4 regions of the Ruegeria sp. H4 genome follow, and region 1 is predicted to be linked to each of the others. Evidence: riboswitches for the same ligand, from Rfam matches in the RefSeq annotation. Region 1 holds a riboswitch; each other region holds the start of a gene.
What was found. A riboswitch is a leader RNA that binds a small molecule or an ion and turns the genes downstream of it on or off. The one in region 1 is predicted to bind cobalamin.
Positions count from the first base shown of each region.

Region 2: linked by a shared signal. The riboswitch ahead of ACR0KG_RS09405 (DUF1636 family protein) and the one ahead of ACR0KG_RS14930 (DUF1636 family protein) in region 1 are both predicted to bind cobalamin.
Region 3: linked by a shared signal. The riboswitch ahead of ACR0KG_RS10690 (aromatic ring-hydroxylating oxygenase subunit alpha) and the one ahead of ACR0KG_RS14930 (DUF1636 family protein) in region 1 are both predicted to bind cobalamin.
Region 4: linked by a shared signal. The riboswitch ahead of ACR0KG_RS18990 (energy-coupling factor ABC transporter permease) and the one ahead of ACR0KG_RS14930 (DUF1636 family protein) in region 1 are both predicted to bind cobalamin.

Region 1 is NZ_JBQFOC010000002.1:682,763-687,843, reverse strand. It holds gene cobN (cobaltochelatase subunit CobN) at 1-1,064, opposite strand, end outside; gene cobW (cobalamin biosynthesis protein CobW) at 1,070-2,125, opposite strand; gene ACR0KG_RS14930 (DUF1636 family protein) at 2,129-2,503, opposite strand; cobalamin riboswitch at 2,587-2,792, opposite strand; tRNA gene ACR0KG_RS14925 (tRNA-Tyr) at 3,030-3,113, opposite strand; gene rlmB (23S rRNA (guanosine(2251)-2'-O)-methyltransferase RlmB) at 3,230-4,003, shown strand; gene ACR0KG_RS14915 (hypothetical protein) at 3,984-4,298, shown strand; gene ACR0KG_RS14910 (YHS domain-containing (seleno)protein) at 4,404-4,856, shown strand; gene ACR0KG_RS14905 (CoA-binding protein) at 5,055-5,081, shown strand, end outside.
Region 2 is NZ_JBQFOC010000001.1:1,890,134-1,895,214, reverse strand. It holds partial or broken gene ACR0KG_RS09425 (GH1 family beta-glucosidase) at 1-264, shown strand, start outside; gene ACR0KG_RS09420 (glucokinase) at 328-1,287, shown strand; gene ACR0KG_RS09415 (carbohydrate kinase family protein) at 1,322-2,248, shown strand; gene ACR0KG_RS09410 (D-lyxose/D-mannose family sugar isomerase) at 2,268-2,933, shown strand; cobalamin riboswitch at 2,992-3,208, shown strand; gene ACR0KG_RS09405 (DUF1636 family protein) at 3,307-3,663, shown strand; gene ACR0KG_RS09400 (ABC transporter ATP-binding protein) at 3,660-4,436, shown strand; gene ACR0KG_RS09395 (ABC transporter substrate-binding protein) at 4,449-5,081, shown strand, end outside.
Region 3 is NZ_JBQFOC010000001.1:2,191,097-2,196,177, forward strand. It holds gene ACR0KG_RS10680 (multicopper oxidase domain-containing protein) at 1-593, shown strand, start outside; gene ACR0KG_RS10685 (FAD-binding oxidoreductase) at 642-1,721, opposite strand; gene ACR0KG_RS10690 (aromatic ring-hydroxylating oxygenase subunit alpha) at 1,727-2,950, opposite strand; cobalamin riboswitch at 3,063-3,266, opposite strand; gene ACR0KG_RS10695 (aminotransferase) at 3,488-4,615, shown strand; gene ACR0KG_RS10700 (helix-turn-helix domain-containing protein) at 4,799-5,081, shown strand, end outside.
Region 4 is NZ_JBQFOC010000004.1:162,393-167,473, forward strand. It holds gene ACR0KG_RS18975 (aspartate/glutamate racemase family protein) at 1-281, shown strand, start outside; gene ACR0KG_RS18980 (amino acid aminotransferase) at 360-1,544, opposite strand; gene sseA (3-mercaptopyruvate sulfurtransferase) at 1,544-2,398, opposite strand; cobalamin riboswitch at 2,542-2,755, shown strand; gene ACR0KG_RS18990 (energy-coupling factor ABC transporter permease) at 2,811-3,488, shown strand; gene ACR0KG_RS18995 (CBU_0592 family membrane protein) at 3,504-3,773, opposite strand; gene ACR0KG_RS19000 (helix-turn-helix domain-containing protein) at 3,773-4,333, opposite strand; gene ilvD (dihydroxy-acid dehydratase) at 4,440-5,081, shown strand, end outside.

The DNA of each region.
Region 1 (5,081 bases):
CGCTCTTGCTCAGCCCGGTGGGCAAAGCGGGAATATTCCAGATGCGGATCACGCTTGCCCGGTTCCTTGAATGAGGCAATGCCCGCCGAAATGCGCCCGTCCACTTCGGGCAGCACAACATGCATGGCGAGATCGGCTGGGGAGAGGCCTCGTTCCGCCTCGGCCCATGCCTTGCGGCGTGACGTGGCGAGGGCCATCTGAAACACGGGCACGCCCGCTGCGTCCAGAGGGGACGTACCCGATGCGCCTTTGCCAGAGAAAGAGGTTGCGTTGATGATCGCCGAAGGTTTCAGCGCGACGATGCTGTCACGCAGCCATTCAGCGGCAGCAGGAGCCTTGAGCGAAGGGGCGAAAAGGCCCACCGCCTCGAACCCGCGATCCCGCAAGCTGCGGATCACGGCGGCGACGGGGGCCGTGTCCGCCGAGGTCAGATAGGCGCGATAGAAGGTGACAACGATGCGTTTTGCGTCGCCCGCAAAGGCCGTCTTAACCGGGATCACGCCCCGATCCGGGCACCACGTACCGCATTCGGAGATCGTCTTGGCTCCCATCACCGGCCCGGCATACAGCCCCGCCGCCAGCGCCATCTGCGCCAGTGCGGCCTGTGCGGCAACCTCGCCGCCCGTGTCACACAGATGCGCCAGCCGCCGCAGGGTCGAGACGGGCAGGGTGGAATATTCATCCAGCCTCGTATCCTCGCGCCCATCGGCGGGGAGGACGGCCAGCGCGATGCCCTTGGCCTGCGCCAGTGACAGAACCTGCTGCAACCCGTAGGCCCAGTAAGGCACGCCGCCAATGAGACGGATCAGAATGCCCTTGGCGCCCTCCAACGTCTGTTCCACATAGGTGTCGACGGACAGAGGATGTTTCAACGCCGTCAGGTTCGCCAACCGCATCGTGGGCATGCGCCCCTCGGGCCCGCCACCGCGATGCCAGCCTGCCGCGAAAGCGCCAAGGTCGCTGTCCGAGAAGGACAGCACCACCAAATCCGCCGGGCTCTGGCCCAGATCGGTTGGGGTTTCCGTTTCTTCTAACCCGTGGCTTTCGCGGAAGACGACGTGCATGGGCCTTACTCGGCAGCCTCGGTTACACCCGCGAGGATATCGCGGATTTCTGCTTCTTTGATGTCGTCATGCTCGGCGATCACTACCATGCGCGAGCGGCGTTCCTCGCCGGGCCCCCACGGGCGGTCGTACTGGTGACGCACACGAGCACCGACGGCTTGCACCAGCAGGCGCATCGGTTTGCCTTGAACGGCGGCATAGCCTTTGACGCGCAAAATGTTCAGCTCAGTGGCCAGACGTTCGATTTTGGCGACCAGATCGGCGGGATCAGACTGTTCCGGCAACTCGACGATGGTGCTTTCGAAATCGTCATGCTCGTGATCGTGGTGACCGTCATGATGCGACGGGCGAGCATCCATGTCATCCTCGGCTGCGGCCTCAAGACCCAGAACGACGCGCACATCCACCGCACCCTCGGCGACCTCGACCACGGGTAGCGGTCGTGGGGCCTCGGCGGCGATGATCTCTTTCGCTTTGGCCACGCCTTCGGGACCGGCCAGATCAGGCTTGGTAAGCAGGATGATATCGGCGCAGGAAATCTGATCCTCAAACACCTCGGATAGGGGCGTTTCATGGTCGATCGAGTCATCGGCGAGGCGCTGAGCATCCACCGCTGCCACATTCGGCGCAAAGCGACCGGCTGCGACGGCCTCGGCATCGGCCAGCGCGATCACGCCATCAACGGTGATTTTCGACCGGATATCGGGCCAGTCGAACGCCTTCAGCAGCGGCTTAGGCAAGGCGAGGCCGGAGGTTTCGATCAGGATGTGGTCAGGGCGCGGCTCCAGTGCCATCAAGGCTTCGATGGTCGGGATGAAGTCGTCGGCCACGGTGCAGCAGATACAGCCGTTCGCGAGCTCCATGATGTTTTCCGCCGGGCAATCCGGGATCGCGCAGGATTTCAGGATGTCGCCATCAACGCCAACATCGCCGAATTCATTGACCACCACCGCCAGACGCTTGCCCTGCGGGTTTTGCATCAGGTGCTTGACCAGCGTGGTTTTGCCCGAGCCCAGAAAGCCGGTGATGACAGTGACGGGAAGTTTTTCAAGAGTAGACATGGGTCAAGCTCCAATCGGGGGAATACGGGCCGCACAGTTTTTGCGGAAATGTTCAGGACGTTCGCGCCATTTGACCAAACCATCGTCAGTGGCCAAATACTTGGTCACACCTTCGATGATCGTTTCGACATGGTCGGTTTCGTTGAGGTTTTCGTAGACAAAAGTCCAACGCGTGGGTCCGCCGCGCAACACGATGGAACAGCCTTGATCGCAATTTGACAGGCACTCTACGGGTTTCAGATGGATCCCATCTGGCACGCCCGCCTGTTCCAGCGCCTTATGTAGCAAAGCGCCGGGGCGCTGGGTGTCATCTTCGATTGCCAGGCCACGGCGGCATGTTGTGCAGACCAGCAGTTCAACTGGTGCGGCTTTACTCATCTCTCTCATCCCCCTTAGTCAAATCTGGGGGACGGGGTTTCATGTGGGCCGATCCAAGCCCCACACCGGAACACCCCGTCCGGTTTCATCTTCGGGCGCTGGCAGGTCTCCCGGCTTGCGGATGTCAGGGTGTATACCCTGTCGGATGTCCCGCCTTCCCAGCCTTTGGCCAGTGGCTTTGGGCACCCTCTCCGGTCACGGTCGCGGGGGCGGCTGCGTTTGGCGGTAAACCCGTTGACGCATTCCCTTTTCATCCTCTTACGAGGACACCAACGGATCGGACATGCGGCACTGATACGGTGCTTGTCAAGCGTGTCGCCGACAACCGCAACGTCGGGTGCAGAAAAACGACCTGTGGCAGTCGCTGGGCGGCATGGCTGGGCTTAGCCTGCGGCTTTCGAAAAGGTTAACAGCGAGCACTTCACTGAACCAAATGTTTGACGAATAACTAGACTGCTCTTCATAACTGAAGACACCGACCAATGGCGGGGGCGTTATGCTTTGGTATCTGGAAGCTTTGTAAGAGTGGTGGGCGACCCTGGAATCGAACCAGGCGTGCGTCTCCGCGAGGGAGTTACAGTCCCCTGCCACACCTTGCGGCCTGTCGCCCACTGTCAGGCGTTGCACCTGACGTGGAGGCGTGATTACTAGCGCACCAAAGGAGCGTCAACAGGAAAATACGGCATTGACGCAGGAAAGCGAATTCATGGCCCGGAGGCCCTCAGAATGAAAAAACCCAAGTGGGTTGTTGAAAAGGAACAGGCACGAAAAGCAGCAGCGGCCGAAACGGTTTGGCTGTTTGGTTTACACGCCGTGCGCGACGCCTTGATGAACCCCAAGCGCCAGAAACTGCGCCTGATTGTGACACGAAACGCGCGGGACAAACTGCTCGAAGCCATTGAATTCGCAGGGATCGAGGCCGAGATGGTTGATCCGCGCAAGTTCAGTGCCCCGATCGATGCGGGTTCGGTGCATCAAGGGGCAGCGCTTGAGGTTAAGCCGCTGGAGTGGGGCGGTTTGGCCGAGAACTGCATCGGACGGGAACATCCCCGCGTGATCCTACTGGACCGTGTAACGGACCCACATAATGTGGGTGCGATTCTTCGGTCAGCCGAAGTACTGGGTGCAAGTGCTGTGATCGGAACCCGGCATCATTCGGCCCCTGAAACCGGGGCACTGGCCAAGACCGCCAGCGGCGCATTGGAACGTCAGCCTTATCTAAGGGTGCGCAATCTGGCCGATGCCATAACCGAGCTTCAGTCGATGGGGTTTCTGGTGCTCGGTCTGGATGGCGAGGCGAATGAAACTATTGAAACAGCCCTGGGGAACCAAAGGGATCGACCTGTGGCACTGGTATTGGGTGCTGAAGGGCCGGGATTGCGGCAAAAGACCAAAGAGACTGTGGATCAATTGGTGAAAATTGACGCATCCGGGGGATTTGGGTCACTGAACGTCTCAAATGCTGCCGCAATCGCCCTATATGCCTCTCGGCACCATTAGACAGGAGATCGCTATTTCCGGACCGTCCAAAATCGCAACCTGCTGCTATTGCGGTACTCGGGCTGCCCTGGTTCTGACCGGGAAGAAACGGCACGAGCTGAGTTGTTCAAGCTGTGGTGCGCCTCTGCACGACCTTAAGATGTTGCCAAAGCACAAAGTTCAAAAATCAAAGCCTGCTCGTACGGCGATCAGCCATGCAGCACCTCCGAAGTCTCGAAAAAAGAAGAAGAAAAAGAGCACGTTCTATCGTGTTCTGGATGAAGCCTGGGATGTTATAGAAGACATCTTTGATTAAGGGCTGCCATGCATTCGCAAGGATGTTCACATCCACGTCAACGGGGGTTTCACAGCGGTTCAAAAATTGCATCTTAGGTGCTCGATTCTTTGCTACAGGACCCAGATGCAAAACCGCCGTTTCATATTCGGTATACTGACAGCCATCGCTTTTGCACCTTTCGCTTGGGCGCAGGACAAACCTGTCTATTTTGCGACCGATGGCGCCGCGATGGCGGGGTATGATCCAGTGTCCTATTTCGACAGTACAGTACCGGTTCGGGGTGAACCAAGCATTGCCGTCATGTGGAAAGGGGCCCAGTGGCATTTTGCGTCGCAGGAAAATCGCGAACGGTTTGAAAGCAACCCGCGCGCCTTTGCGCCTCAGTTCGGGGGCTATTGTTCCTATGCGATGGCAAATGGTGTTCTGAAAAGCACTGACCCCATGGCATGGCAGGTCGTGGATGGGCGTTTGTACCTCACTCATTCCCCGGCGGTTGAGCGGATTTGGGAACAGGACAGGACGGCAAATATCCATCTGGCCGAAGAGAATTGGCCCGTCATTCTGTACGAAGACTAGGCAGATTTCCGTTTTTTGTAGAAAGTCATCACAAAAATGAGTGCTTGGTCTTTTTTTTAACCAGATCATGCCTAAATGTCACAGTGACCGCGGAACGGAACTGCCGCGGGTCATTTCACTGTCCCTCGTTCCAACAACTGGCGCCCAAGGCTTCTTGGGCGCTTTTTTCTTTTTTGCGGCTGTGATTAGGATGCGGCCATGGCTGACTATTCCGACGATCATCTG
Region 2 (5,081 bases), on a different contig from region 1:
TTTGTGACCGAAAACGGCATGGCCAGTCCTAAACGGGATCAGGACGATGATCGGATCGACTACCTAAACCAGCATCTTGCGGCCGTTCAGGATGCATTGGATCAGGGCGCCCCAGTCAAAGGCTATTTTGCCTGGTCTCTGCTCGACAACTACGAATGGGCCTTTGGGTATGAGAAGCGGTTCGGTCTGGTCGATGTGGACTTCGAGACGCTGGAGCGTAAACCCAAAGCCTCATATCTCGCCCTAAAAGCCTCGCTGGCCAAAGGGAACCCTGTTGCCCTGCCACTCGCGCAGCCAGCAGGGTCAGTCCACGAGCATTGGAACCTAGTGGCCGATGTCGGTGGCACCAATACCCGGCTTGGGGTTGTCGAGAACGGTGCGCTGACAGAATTGCGCAAACATCCAACCGGCTCCTTGTCCGACTTACTTAACGCATTTCACAGTTTGCGAGATGACGTCGGAACTGATCCTCAGGCAGTTGTTGCCGCAGGTGCAGGCCCGGTTCAGGCTGGCGTGATTCAACTCACAAACGCAAATCTGGACTTGTCCGAGGCTGAGCTGGCCGAAGCCACCGGTGCCCGGCACACTTATGTCATCAACGACTTCACCGCCGCTGCATGGTCGGTGGCCGAGGTTACGTCCGATGATGTTACCGTCTTGCAGGGGGCGCCCACGCCTCCACTCGGCACGCGGCTGGTGGTCGGACCCGGAACTGGGCTGGGCGTCGGGGCGTTGCTGTATTCCGAAGGGCATTATCACACCGTCTCGGGCGAAGGAGGCCATGTCGGCCTTGCGCCGCGCCACCGGGATGAGGTTGATATCTTTGACGCGGCCCGGCGTATTGCACCCGAATGCTTCTTTGGTGACAGCCTGAGTTTGGAAGCTGAGATGTTCCTCAGCGGCACCGGATTACCGATCTTGTATCGAGCAGTGGCAATGGCGGCGGGTCAAACCAATATCTCCGCGCGCCCGGCGCGGGATATCCTGCAGGATGCGCGATCCGGCACTGATCGGCACGCGGTTCAAACCGCATCGCTGTTCACAACGCATCTGGGCGCTTTGCTAGGGGATATGGCCGTCACATTGATGCCAATAGGCGGCGTCTTTCTGGTCGGTGGCGTGGCGGAAAAAAACCGCTGGCTGTTCGGAGACAGTTTTCTGGATGCCTTCAACAATGGTGGCCGGTTCAGCGAGCTGCGGCGCGGAATGGATCTCTATATCTCAGAACAGGTCGAATTTGGCATTGTTGGCGCTAACAACTTCTGCAAAAATGCCCTCATGCGGTAGAACCGCCTGACAATTCTCAATGAAGGAACGCGGGATGATCCTGTGCTGCGGAGAAGCGCTGATCGATATGATCACCGAGCCTACAGTCTCGGGTGCCCAAGGGTATGTACCCCATTCTGGAGGTGCAATTTTCAACACGGCGATCGCGTTGGGGAGATTGGGCGCGCCTGTTGGCATGTTGACCGGCCTGTCGTCCGATATGTTTGGTGAACAATTGGCGGATACGCTGAAAGCGAGCCATGTGGATACCTCCCATGTGATCACCAGCGACCGCCCAACCACTTTGGCGTTTGTGAAACTGGTCGATGGTCATGCATCGTACAACTTCGTTGACGAGAACACCGCCGGGCGCATGCTTCAGCCCGAGGATCTGCCCGACCAACTGCCCGCCATCTCGACCCTGTATCTAGGCGGTATCAGTCTTGCCTGCGAACCCTGCGCCGATGCTTATGCTGCCTTGCTAAGCCATCACGGGACGGATCGAGCGGTGATGTTGGACCCCAACATCCGACCGGGGTTTATCCAGGATCAGACCAGATACCGCACCCGTTTGAATGCCATGATTGCGCAGACCGATATCCTCAAAGTCTCGGATGAAGATCTGGACTGGATCATTCCGGGGCCCGAAACCCATGCCGAGAAAGTGCCTTTGTTGCTGCAAGCCGGTCCCGCGGTTGTGATTGTTACACGTGGGAGCCAGGGGGCTTCGGGTTATCTACGCGATGGCTCGGAAACCACGATACCGGTTAAAGCGGTTCAGGTTGTCGATACGGTGGGGGCGGGCGATACGTTCAACGCTGGCGTGCTGGCGGAACTTCACCGTTCCGGACATCTGACCAAAGCCGGGCTGCGCGATCTGACAAAAGAAAGCCTGCGTGCAGCTTTAGCGTTGGGTGCAGATGTTGCAGCAGTCACCGTATCGCGTGCCGGGGCCAACCCGCCCTGGGCGCACGAGCTCTAGTCCCAAAAAGGGAAGTCACATGAAACGTTCCGACATCAACCACATCAAGACCGATGCACAGGCCTTTATCCAGTCTTTCGGTTTCATCCTGCCCCCCTTTGCCGACTGGTCTCCGGATCAGATGCGCAGCGCCAAGGCCGACACGATCCGCGCCCGGGGACTGGGATGGGACATCACCGACTACGGGCAAGGCAAATTTGATGAGCTTGGCCTGTTCCTGTTCACCCTGCGCAATGGGGATGAGAACGATCTGAGCCAGGGTCGTGGGATGCTTTATGCAGAAAAACTGCTGATCTCGCGCGACAAGCAGCTGTCGCCGATGCATCGTCATATCGTCAAAGCCGAGGATATCATCAACCGGGGCGGCGGCGATCTGGTGATGGAGATCTATGCCTCGAACCCCGATGGCAGCGTAGACCGCGACACACCGGTTGTGGTGCCCAGCGACGGATGCGATATCACCATCACTCCGGGCGAATTGCTGCGCCTGAAACCCGGCGAAAGTGTAACCCTTATGCCCGGAATCTGGCACGCCTTCTGGGCCGAGCGCGGGGATTGCCTGATCGGCGAGGTCTCAACCGTAAACGACGACCGCACCGATAACGTGTTCGAACAACCCATCCCCCGCTTTGCCACGATCGAAGAAGATACCGAGGCCGAATTCCTGTTGGTTGCGGATTACTGATCTACCCCGAGATTGACCCGAGCCTCTCAGCGATTGCTTGACAAGCGTGTCTTGTCCAGAATAGCTGACCTGTGATGGTTCCCGCAGCTTTGGGTGCGGGATGAAAATGGGAATACGGTGCGGCCCCCGGAATATCGGAACAGGCCAAGTCCGTAACTGCCCCCGCAACTGTAAGCGGAGAGCGACGCCAAATCACCACTGGCCCGAGAAGGCCGGGAAGGTTGGCCAAGCAACGACCCGCAAGTCAGGAGACCTGCCATCACCTGTGAAACCAACCCGGGACGGGGCGTCCTGGAAGGAGGATTGATGGCATATTTGCGCCCTTTGGGGACTGGCACTTTCGACACGGGCGTTCTGCGCGTTGAGGGTGGCAATGAACCGCAACGCTGATCACTTTGTGCTGATCTGCTCGACCTGCCAGGGTGAGATCGAAGCCAGCGCCGCCCAAATTCTGCTGGACGCGTCGCTGCCAGACGGGTTCGCTACGCGACTGATCCCGTGCATGGCAGGATGCGAACGTCCCATGGCCATCGGTCTGCAAGCCGAAGGCAAGGCGCAATACCTGTTTGGCGATATTCAAAGCACCGCCGATCTGGATGCGATCGCCACCTTCGCCCATCAGTACCGCGACAGCGAGAGCGGTTGGACCAGCGCAACGGATCGCCCCCCCGCCTTGCTGTTCAAAACTCTAGCACGTCTGCCTCGTCTTCCAAAGGCGGGTAAGGCATGAGCTTTCTGGTCGCGGAGAATCTGGAATACTACGCCCTGAATGGCGATGTGTTGCTACAAGGCGTCTCGTTCTCTTTGGAAGAAGGGGCGATCCTTGCCATCGCCGGTCCGAACGGTGCCGGCAAAACAACGCTGCTGAACCTGCTCTGTGGGGTCGAGCGTCTGGCGCTGGGGGACGTACGGATCAACGGTCAAAGCCTGCGCAGCCTGTCTGCGCAGGAACGCGCCCGGACCATTGCGGTTGTTGGTCAGCAGGAACTGCCCGATGGCCGCCTAAAGCTGCGCGACTACATTGCGCTGGGCCAGATTCCCATTCAAAGCAACCGCTCGGCAGAAGACCACAAGATGGATCTTGCGCGCGTTCTACGCACGACCGAGCTAACCCATCTGGCGGACAAGCCGATGCAGCGGCTCTCGGGCGGCGAACGCCAACGCGCTCATATCGCGCGTGCATTGGCGCAGAACCCCTCGTTGTTGTTTCTCGACGAGCCCACCAATCATCTGGACCCCGATGCCAAAGGGCACATGCTGTCGCTGGTGGCCGAACTGGGCGTGACGGTGGTGATGATCGTGCACGACCTTGTCATGATCCCGGAATTCGCCAGCCATGTCGCGCTGATGAAATCCACACGCATGACGGGCTTTGGGCCAGTCGACCAGATACTAACGCCGGATCATGTGCGCGACACGTTTGGTGTTGACTACCTGTGCTTCCAGCACGAAGGGCGCGTGATCCCGGCGCTGGATATCCGAAAACGAACGCTTTCATCTTAACAGGAGACATTGATGAAACAGAAAATTTGGTCAGCTTTGATGATCACCGGCTTGGCCAGCGGCGCGGCGGCCCATGAAGTAACCGTGGACAATTGCGGCGAACCGCTGGTGTTCGACGCCAAGCCGGAACGGCTGGTTGTGCATGACATGAACATGACAGACATGGCCTTTGCGCTGGGCCTGCAAGAACACATCGTTGGCCTGACCGGTATCACAGGTTGGTATAAGACCAGCCCTGATTTCGATAAGCTGCGCGGTGACATCCCGGAACTGGCGCCGAAATACCCAACCGTCGAAAACCTGGTTGCGGCCGAGCCCGATCTGTTCTTCGCGGGCTGGTATTATGGCATGAAGCCCGGCGGCGACGTGACCCCGGACACTCTGGCCCCGTTCGGCATCAAGACAATGATCCTGACCGAAAGCTGCGTGCATCTAGACAAGGACCGCCCTGAGGCCAGCATGGACCTGCTGTTCAACGATGTGCTGCGTCTGGGTCAGGTCATGCATGTCAAGGAAAAGGCCGAGGAACTGGTAGCAGGCTGGAAAGAACAGCTGTCTGCCATCGAAGCCAAGACCGCCGATCTGGCCAAACCCCGTGTATTCTTACTGGACGGCCCGGCAGATGCGCCCTTTACCGCTGGCAAA
Region 3 (5,081 bases), on a different contig from region 1:
ACGCCTTGAATGTCAATCTGAACGGGAACGGTGGTGGGTTCTTTGCCAACCTTTTTGGAGGGAACCAAACAGTGACTGCTTTGCGGTTGGCGAGAACCGCACAGACCGGTTTCACCGGGTCAATGCCGACCAAACTTGCCAATCTCTCCCCTGCCCAACCCTCTGAGGCGACAGTCACGCGATCCTTTGAGTTGAACATGAATGTCGGGGCCGATCTTGCCGCACTTGCGCTGGCTTGGGACAATTTCTGCGGCGATGCCGGAGCGATGGCCATAAACGGGCTACCAATGAAAATGGACCGGATTGATGAGACGGTCAGAAAAGGCTATACCGAAATCTGGCGTATCTCAGTTGATGATCAACTTCACCCCTTTCACATCCACGGTTGTTCCTTCCGCATTCTCGCACAAAACGGAGGCCCCGCCCCCGCCTATGCGCAAGGCTGGAAAGATATGGTCCATGTCGAGGATGGCTGGTCCGAAGTTCTGGTGCGGTTCGACCATAATGCGCCTTCTGACGCGCCCTATATGTATCACTGCCACATCCTGGAACATGAAGATTGCGGCATGATGGGGCAGTTCACCGTGTCATAGACCGAATAAACAAACCGCCCCGGGGCGCATCCCGGGGCGGTTTTGAGACTAAACCTCTACTTCTACCTTACCGATCGGGTTGGAACAGCAGGCAAGAATGTAACCGGCTTCGATATCGTCTTCGGATATCCCGCCATTGTGAACCATATGCACCTCACCCGCTGTTTTTCTAACCTTGCAGGTCCCGCAAACGCCGAACGTACAGCCCGAGGGGATGTTCAACCCAACCGACCGCGCGGCTGCCAGAACCGTGTCGGTTTCGGCAACTTTGGCAGTCACGCCGGAGCTTGCAAACACAATCTCAGCTTTGCTGTCATCATCGGGGATAACATCGTCCAGCTCTGGCTGATCGGCCTTGGTTTCAACCGGGGCGCCAAAGCTTTCCTGATGATAGTTGTCCATATCATAGCCCAGCCCGACCAGAGCATCGCGTACCGCCTGCATGAAAGGTTCCGGGCCGCAGCAATAGACTTCACGCTCCAGATAGTCAGGCGCCATCAGGCCCAGCATCAACTGGTTGAACTGCCCCTGATACCCCGTCCAAGGGCGATAGCGGTCGGGCTCTTCAACAACGAATTTCAGATCTAGGCCAGGGGTTCGGCTGGCCATGTGTTCCAGCCGCTGGCGAAAGATGATCTCGGACGGTCGCTTTGCGCAGTTGATAAAGACAATATCCAGATCACGCCCCTCGTCCCACATGCAGGTGGTCATCGACATCATCGGGGTGATCCCGGACCCAGCAGAGATGAATAGATATTTGCCAGCCGTGCTTTCAACATTCGAAAACAGCCCGGCTGGTCCGATGGCTTTGATCCGCATGCCGGGTTGCAGGTTGTCCAGCATCCAGCGCGTTCCAATACTGTCGGGCTGGGCCTTGGCAGTGATGGTGATCGACCGTGGCCGCGAGGGAGAAGAAGAAATCGTATAGGTGCGATGCACAACCCCACCCGGCTGTCCAGGAGCCGGGATTTCCAAAGTCAGAAACTGCCCTGGATGGTACGCAAACATCGACCCAGACGGAGCGCGAAAGGTGAAACTGGCCGTATTTGCCATCTCGGGCACGACCGAGACGCATTCCAGTGTTTCGCTGTCCTGCCAGATATTCACAACCGCGTTGAGATCTTTCATCACCGTTACTCCGCCGCCATTGTTTCGGGGGCCAACCGACCGGCCAACGTGTTGCAATACCAATCCACGAATTGCAGCACACCGGATTCCTGCGTCGGCGAATACGGGCCAGGCAGATAGGCCGGGCTGTTGATACCCAGCTGATTATCCTCGACCACCTGACGGTCTTCGTCATTGGTGGCAATCCAGACCTCGGTCAGACGTTTCAGATCGTAATCGACCCCTTCAACGGCATCCTTGTGAACCAGCCATTTGGTTGTGACCTCGGTTTCAGTCGGGCTGATTGGTGTTACGCGGAACACGATGGAATGATCAGCCAGAAAGTGGTTCCAGGTAGTTGGATAGTGAAATTTCAACAACGCACCTGCATCCGCAAAAGGCGATCGGCCAAGCCAGCGCCGCACGGCGGATTTTCCATCCATCGTATAGCTTTGCGCTCCTTCTTTCAGAGGCATCCGAGCCATACGGAATTGTCCGTCATCATGCAGGTAGAATTGCGAGGGCATCCCGGCGGCTTCGCACCTGTCAAAATGCGCTTGCATATGCAGCGGCGTCTCACCCCCTTCGATCCCTGTGACTGCAGGATCATCAGGGAATGTGCGGCATAGCGCGGGATGGTTGCCACCGCAGTGGTAACACTCGCGGTTATTTTCCCAAACCAGCTTCCAGTTGCCTTTCTCAACAATCGAACTTTCAAAAGCCACTTTGGCGTTGCCCAGATCATGCGGCTCCAGATAAGGGCGCGCGGTATTGGCAAACATGTCGAAATCTGGGGCGTTGTCCGCAAGACAGATGTAAACCAACCCGGCAAGCTCACGGCAATGGACGGTCTTCAACCCATGCTGTTTCGGATCGAAATCCGGCCCCATATCGCGCGCCCACAGCAATGAACCATCGAGCTCGTAGGTCCATTGGTGATAGGGGCAAACCAGCTTAGGCGCATTGCCTTTTGCAGCCTTGCAGATGATCGAACCACGGTGGCGGCAGGTGTTGTGAAATGCCCTGATTTGGTTGTCGGCACCACGCACAATGACAACGCGGTAGGCACCCACAGTATAGGTTACGTAGTCCCCTGCTTTCACCAGCTCGCAGGCCGGAATGGCAAACAGCCAATCGCGATAGTGGATGGCTTCAAGATCGGCCTGAAATACCTGGGGGTCTGTATAAAACGCCTGCTCGAGCGCGTGATCAGGGATGCGACGTGCCAACAGGCTTTGAATGCTGTTCATTTCTGGCTCTCCTGCCGCGCCCCGCGGCATTGCTTGGGCAGATGACAAGGAGGAACCGTCCGGAGGCGCGCGAGGATCACGTCCGAAACATGTGCCCCCACCGCCACCCGCGGTTTGACATATCTGCAAGGCTGGTTTCCGGACTTGAAAGGGGCTTGCGCCCGGTTGCGACACCTTCCCGGGATCCTCGTCCCAGTGGTTGATTGCCGAACCTGACCTTCCTTACCGTTGCGGGGGCAGTGCCGGAATTTCACCGGCTTCCCAATTCTCCGCTGTCTGAGACTCAAACAGCGGCACCTCACATGCACAGGATAGAGTCGCGCAGTTCATATGCTGAGAGACTTGCGACATTTTCAGTTTCAAAACAGACATCTCGATGTCCGGGTCGGATCCGGGTTTGTGAAGTAAAACCCCGGGATACATTTCAGGCACAAACCCGCAATCTTCCGCTTGGCTGGTTTGGCGGTATAAGACATCTTCATAACCGTGCGTCCGTTACGTGCCATCGCCCCAAATGCTAAAAGTAGGAGAGCCCCAATGGAAATCAGACCCTTTGGTGTTGAGATGTGGATGAATGAGTTCGAGACGACCTGCGAACTCAATCTGGCTGAGACCTGCGTCCAGTCCATCACGCTGGGCGAACTGTTCGACATGGCGGGTCAGCACAACAGCATTCTGAACGATCTGTCATCCATGAAGATGACCTATGGCGCAATTGAAGGGTCAGAACGCCTGCGCGATGCGATCTGTGGCCTGTATGACAGACAGGGCCGGGATAACATCCTAACAACGCATGGGACCATCGGCGCGAACTCTCTGGTGCATCAGACGCTGGTATCGCGTGGTGATCACGTGGTTTCCGTGATACCCACCTATCAGCAGCACTACTCCATTCCCGAAAGCATTGGTGCCGAAATCGAACTGCTGCATCTGCGGTCCGAAAACGCCTTTTTGCCCGAACTGGACGAGTTGCGGGCGATGGTGCGACCCGATACGCGCCTGATTGTGATCAACAATCCCAATAACCCGACAGGGGCGCTGATGGATCGCACATTGCTGGAACAAATCGTCGAAATCGCACGTGGTGTCGATGCCTGGTTGCTTTGTGACGAGGTCTATCGCGGAACAGATCAGACAGGCGACGGCTTCACCGCCGCAGTCGCAGACCTGTACGAAAAAGGGATCAGCACGGCAGGCATGTCCAAGGCCTATTCGCTGGCCGGGTTACGGGTTGGCTGGATCGCCGGACCCAAAGAGATGCTGCATGACGTGATGATCCACCGGGACTACAACACGATATCGGTCGGCAAGATCGACGAAATGCTAGCCGCCATGGCGCTGGAACATCGCGACAAGATACTGGCGCGGGCGCACCGGATCACTCGCCAAAACTTGCGGATCGTTCAGGATTGGATCGTAAACGAACCGCTGCTTAGCTGGGTGCCGCCAAAATCCGGCACTACGGCCTTGTTGAAATACGAACTACCAATGTCTTCGCGCGATCTATGCGTGACGCTGTTGCAAGAAGAAGGTGTGATGCTGACGCCGGGCAGCGCAATGGACATGGAGGGCTGGCTGCGGCTTGGATACACCAACCCAACCGAAGATTTGAAAGCCGGGCTGGCCCGGTTCTCGCAGTTTCTGGCACGCCACGCCAAGTCGTAGCGCGCCGAACGGCCGCGCAAGAATTTAGATTAAACCTGTCTAACGCAGTCTCAAACGTCCTGTCCGATCAAAAGAGACGACAAATCCCATGAAATTGGTAGATGTCAGATCGCATGCTTTAGAGGGCATGAAGAGGCTGCAGCGCAAGACCATCCGTGGTCGATTTTCAGAGAGTAAGTAATATTGGAATCCGCCACCCAATTCGTTGATACCGCCTTTATCGGGCTCTGCCTGTTTTGTGCTAACCTGCTGTTTCTACGAAAGCGCGATACCGGTGTGTTCATGCCACTGGCCGCACTGTTTCTTATACAAGGCCTGTCCTCTATTGGCGCTTTGATCGCCGACGCGTCGGGAAGTGAGGACGAGTTCAATCTTGTGATGCGCGTTAGCGTGCTTGTCGTCCTGTTTGATTTCGCAAGCCCCTTTCTTTTCTGGCTTTATGTCCGCGCCTTGACCAGCGAAGCGG
Region 4 (5,081 bases), on a different contig from region 1:
GCCTGCGCGCGGCTGGATTGGCCCCCGTTCTGCCGACCCTTGAAGACCAACAGACAACACATCGCATAATCTATGAAGAACTATGCAAGGACATCGTCAAGGAACAAAGCCGCTCGGACTTTGTCGGAATTGCGCAGCGGTTACACGACGCGGGTGCGGATTGCCTCATTCTCGGCTGCACTGAAGTGGGCATGTTACTGAACACTGAAAACGTGCCCTACCCGGTGTTCGACACCACACATATTCACTGCCAAGCCGCGTTGGACATGGCTTTGTCCTGACGCCCGGATCAACGGAATTTGCAATTGAAACGAAAAAGGCCGCGCGAATGACGCGGCCTTTGCCAATAAGTGCGAGTATTAAACCCCGACGTCGACAATCGCCTGTGCCAAGATCGGAACGGTCGTCGCGTTTAGACCTGCAATATTCAACCGGCTGTCCCCCACCATATATATGCCGTGATCGTTGCGCAGTTGCTCGACCAGTTCGGGGGCCGCGCCGAGGCGTGAGAACATGCCGCGGTGCTGGGCGACAAAGCCGAACCGGTCTGATCCGGTCAGCCTCTGCAACTCGCCGGCCAGTTGCTGACGCAGCCCCAGCATCGAAAGGCGCACCTCCTCCAGCTCAGCGGCCCAATCTGCGCGCAAGGCGTCGTCGTTCAGGATGGTGGTCACGACCCGTGCGCCATGGTCCGGCGGAAACGAGTAGTTCTGGCGGTTCAGGAAGGCCAGCGTCGACTGGTTCAATGCCGTCTGCGCCGCATCATCGCTGATCGCCATCAGCAGGCCGGTCCGCTCACGATAGACGCCGAAGTTCTTCGAACAAGACGCCGCGATCAGGCAGCGCTTGACCGACGATGCCACCAGACGGGTTGCCTGCGCGTCTTCCTCAAGACCGTCGCCGAAACCCTGATAGGCGATGTCGATCATGGCAACCAGCCCAAGCTCGTTGATCAGGTTCACCACCTCTTGCCACTGCACGGGGTTCAAGTTTGCGCCGGTCGGGTTATGGCAGCAACCATGCAGCAGAACCACGTCGCCCGCCTTGGCAGTTTTCAGGTCCTCGATCATACCGTCGAAATCAACGCCGCGGGTTTCGCCGTCAAAATAGCGATACGGAACCGCCTCGATACCCAAGTAGCTCAGGATCGACAGGTGGTTTGGCCATGTCGGGTTCGATACAAACACGCGCGCCTCAGGATTGGCCATGCGGATCATCTCGAACGCTTGACGGCAGGCACCCGTCCCGCCCGGTGTCGCAACGGCGGCAATTTTGGTACGCGGCACCGTATCGCCAAGGATCAGCCCGATCATCGCATCGGCATAGGCCGGATCACCTGCCAGACCGGTATAGGCTTTGCTCTCCTGCTCCTCCAGAATGCGCTTTTCGGCGGCTTTGACCGCACGCATTACCGGGGTAACACCTTCGGCATTCTTGTAGACGCCGACACCCAGGTCGATCTTCTGATCACGCGGGTCTTCGCGGTACATCTGCATCAGCGCCAGGATTTTGTCGGCGGGCTGCGGTTTGAGGTTCTCGAACATCAGATTTCTCCGGTTGCGACGGGCAGGGTTGGGAAGGCACCCCATTCAGCCCAGGAGCCGTCATAAAGCGCGTGGTCTTTTTTGCCCATGCGTTCAAGCGCAAGGCTTAGGATTGCAGCGGTCACGCCTGAACCGCACGAGGTGATCGCCGGTTTATTCAGATCCACGCCTGCGGCCTCAAACACGGCGCGGCACGCATCGGGCGACTTCATCGTGCCGTCACTATTTAGCAGGCTGCCAAAGGGCACGTTGCGCGAGCCTGGTATGTGGCCCGATCGCAGCCCTTCGCGCGGTTCAGCCTCGGTTCCGGCAAAGCGGGCGGCGGCACGGGCATCGATGATCTCATGATCAGCCAGTTTGGCGGCGGCGGACACCTGTGTTACGTCGCGTACCAGATGGTTCTGTACCCGGACGGTCATATGGCGATCCCGGATCACAGGGGGCAGATCTTCGACCTCTCGCCCTTCGGCCTGCCATTTCGGCAAACCCCCGTCCAGAACGGCGATATTCTCTTGCCCCATCAGACGGAACAGCCACCAGACCCGCGCGGCCGACATCAGCCCGGCCCCGTCATAGACGACCACCTGATGACCATCGCCCACGCCGATCGCCCGCAGGCGTGACATGAACTTCTCGACCGGCGGCGCCATATGCGGCAAGTCCGAGCGGTGGTCCGAAATGTCATCAATATCGAAGAAGCGCGCGCCGGGGATGTGGCCCGCATCATATTCCGCCTTGGCATCGCGATTCTGCGCGGGCAGATACCACGACCCGTCCAGAATCCGCAGATCCGGGTCCTTGATATGCGCAGCCAGCCAGTCGGTAGATACCAGGGTTTTCGGATCGTCTTGCATCAAAGCCTCCCCTAAGCGAGTCTGAGTTTCCCTATATCCGAGCGGCCAAACGTGCAAGCCATGCCAAGGCCTGCACCCCCCGGCGCGCTGACAATTTTTTCCAAACATACACGTTTGCCTGCTTGACAGGCGGCACCCCGCGCCAGACACCTGCCGGACATGGTTTCCAAAGGGGAATTCCCCCTGAGGAATGAAAAGGGAATCCGGTGCGACAGTACCTGTCAATTCCGGAACTGCCCCCGCAACTGTAGGCGGAGTTTCGCCCCATCATGGCCACTGACCGAGGCAATCGGTTGGGAAGGCCGGGATCGAAGCCAATCCGCAAGTCAGGAGACCTGCCATGTGCAAACCGGGCGAAAGCCCAATTCTTAAACCTTTCTGCCGTCGGGTGTGACGGGAAGGAGACTAAACTATGCATATCGAACCGGGCGTCGTAAATGGCGCCAAACTTGTCTTGAGCTACGCCACCGCAACTGGCGTAGGGCTCTATACCGCTAAACTGGCATGGGACAGCCTGAAAAGCAGCGGCCTTGCCAGCCTGGCCATTCGCTCAGCCCTGACCACCGGGCTGGTTTTCACCTTCTTTGAGGTGTTGCCGCACTTCCCGGTCGGGGTGTCGGAGGTTCATTTTATTCTGGGATCGACCCTGTTTTTGTTGTTCGGTGCGGCCCCTGCCGCTATCGGCCTGATCGCGGGCTTGTTTATCCAGGGGTTTTTTCTGGCGCCTTTCGACCTGCCACAGTTCGGAATGAACATGACAACGTTGCTGGTACCGTTGTTTGCCTTGCAGGCCTTGGCCAACCGCATCATTGCGCCGAATACAGCCTATATTGATCTGAAGTATTCTCAGGCACTTGCGCTATCGACGGCCTATCAGGGCGGTGTCGTCATCTGGGTGGCGTTCTGGGCCTTTTATGGCCAAGGATTTGGGGCCGAGAACTTTACAGCGGTCGCCAGTTTCGGCGCTGCCTACATGCTGGTTATTCTGATCGAACCGCTGGCCGATCTAGCCGTGTTGGCCGCAGCAAAATCCATGCGAGGTCTGGGCCGGATTGGGCTGTTTACGCCCCGCCTCCACAACGCTGTATAACCCTATTGCGCCGCGCTACCCAGCGCGGTGCAACCTGAAATGCTGAACAATTCCGATCACGCTTATGATGATCCAAAAGCCTTCAATCAGCATCGACGCCAGATTGAAGTTCTGAAGCAACGAATAGACGATCAAAACAGACCCCAGCAGGTTCACCACGGGAAACGCCAGATCTTCGGAATTCATATACCGCATCTGCGTCGCGAAATAGGCGGCAACCACGATCAGAGCCCCGAAGGAACCGATGGCGTCCACGATGGTCAGACTGTTGAAAAACTCACTCATCAATGAACCTTGCCGTTTTCCTGAACATCCGGCTGTTGCGCATAGTGATGCATGTTCAAAAACGCCGCCCCTTCAGCACCTGCGCGATATCCGTGCGGGACATCCGCTGCAAATCGAAGTCCCTGCCCCGTTTGCAAAGACACCCAAGCCTCACCTTTCAGAATGTCCAGCGTGCCGCTGAGCACAAAGACCTCCTCGGTCACACCAGCGGCATGGGCAGGGGACTCATGGCTTTGGTTCGGGTCGAGGTTGACGTGAAATGTCTCTGCCCCCAAGGCCGGATCAAAGGGGAAAACGATCTTGACCTCGATACTGCCGGGAAAGGTAACGGTTTGAAAAACCGACGGATCACCATTCACGGTGTCGATCAACGCGCTGAGCGGCAGCTGAAATCCTTTGGCAATCTTCCAGAGCGTGGCGATCGTCGGGCTTGATTCGCCGCGTTCGATCTGACCTAGCATCGCTTTGCTGACACCGGTGATTTCGGCAACTTTCGACAGGCTCAACCCCGAAGCGGCCCGCACATCCCTTAGTTTCAGTGTTATTTCGTCCGGAGCCATGCCGTTGTCTTTCGAATCCTCTTGTGCGTTATAGCGCACATATGATACGTGCGCTATAACGCACATTCCCCGCATATCGCAACCGGGGCAAAAGGGAAACAGCATCATGCCAATGTACCGATCCAGAACCTCTACCCACGGCCGCAACATGGCCGGTGCCCGCGGCCTGTGGCGTGCCACCGGTATGCAGGACGATGATTTCGGCAAGCCGATCATCGCCATTGTCAACTCCTTCACTCAATTCGTGCCGGGTCACGTCCACCTGAAGGATTTGGGCCAGATGGTCGCGCGAGAGGTTGAAAAGGCTGGCGGTGTTGCCAAGGAATTCAACACCATCGCGGTGGATGACGGCATCGCCATGGGCCACGACGGGATGCTCTATTCCTTACCCTCGCGCGAAGTAATCGCGGATTCGGTGGAATACATGGTCAACGCCCATTGCGCCGATGCGATGGTCTGTATCTCGAACTGTGACAAGATCACGCCAGGCATGTTGATGGCTGCGATGCGTCTGAACGTTCCAGCGATCTTTGTCTCGGGCGGGCCGATGGAGGCTGGTAAAATCGACATCGCTGATCTGGATGCCAAGAAGATCGACCTTGTAGATGCCATGGTCGCCGCCGCTGACGACCGGTTCACCGACGAGCAGGTTCAGCATATCGAGGAAAACGCCTGCCCCACTTGCGGCTCGTGCTCGGGCATGTTCACGGCGAACTCAATGAATTGTCTGGCCGAGGCACTGGGTTTG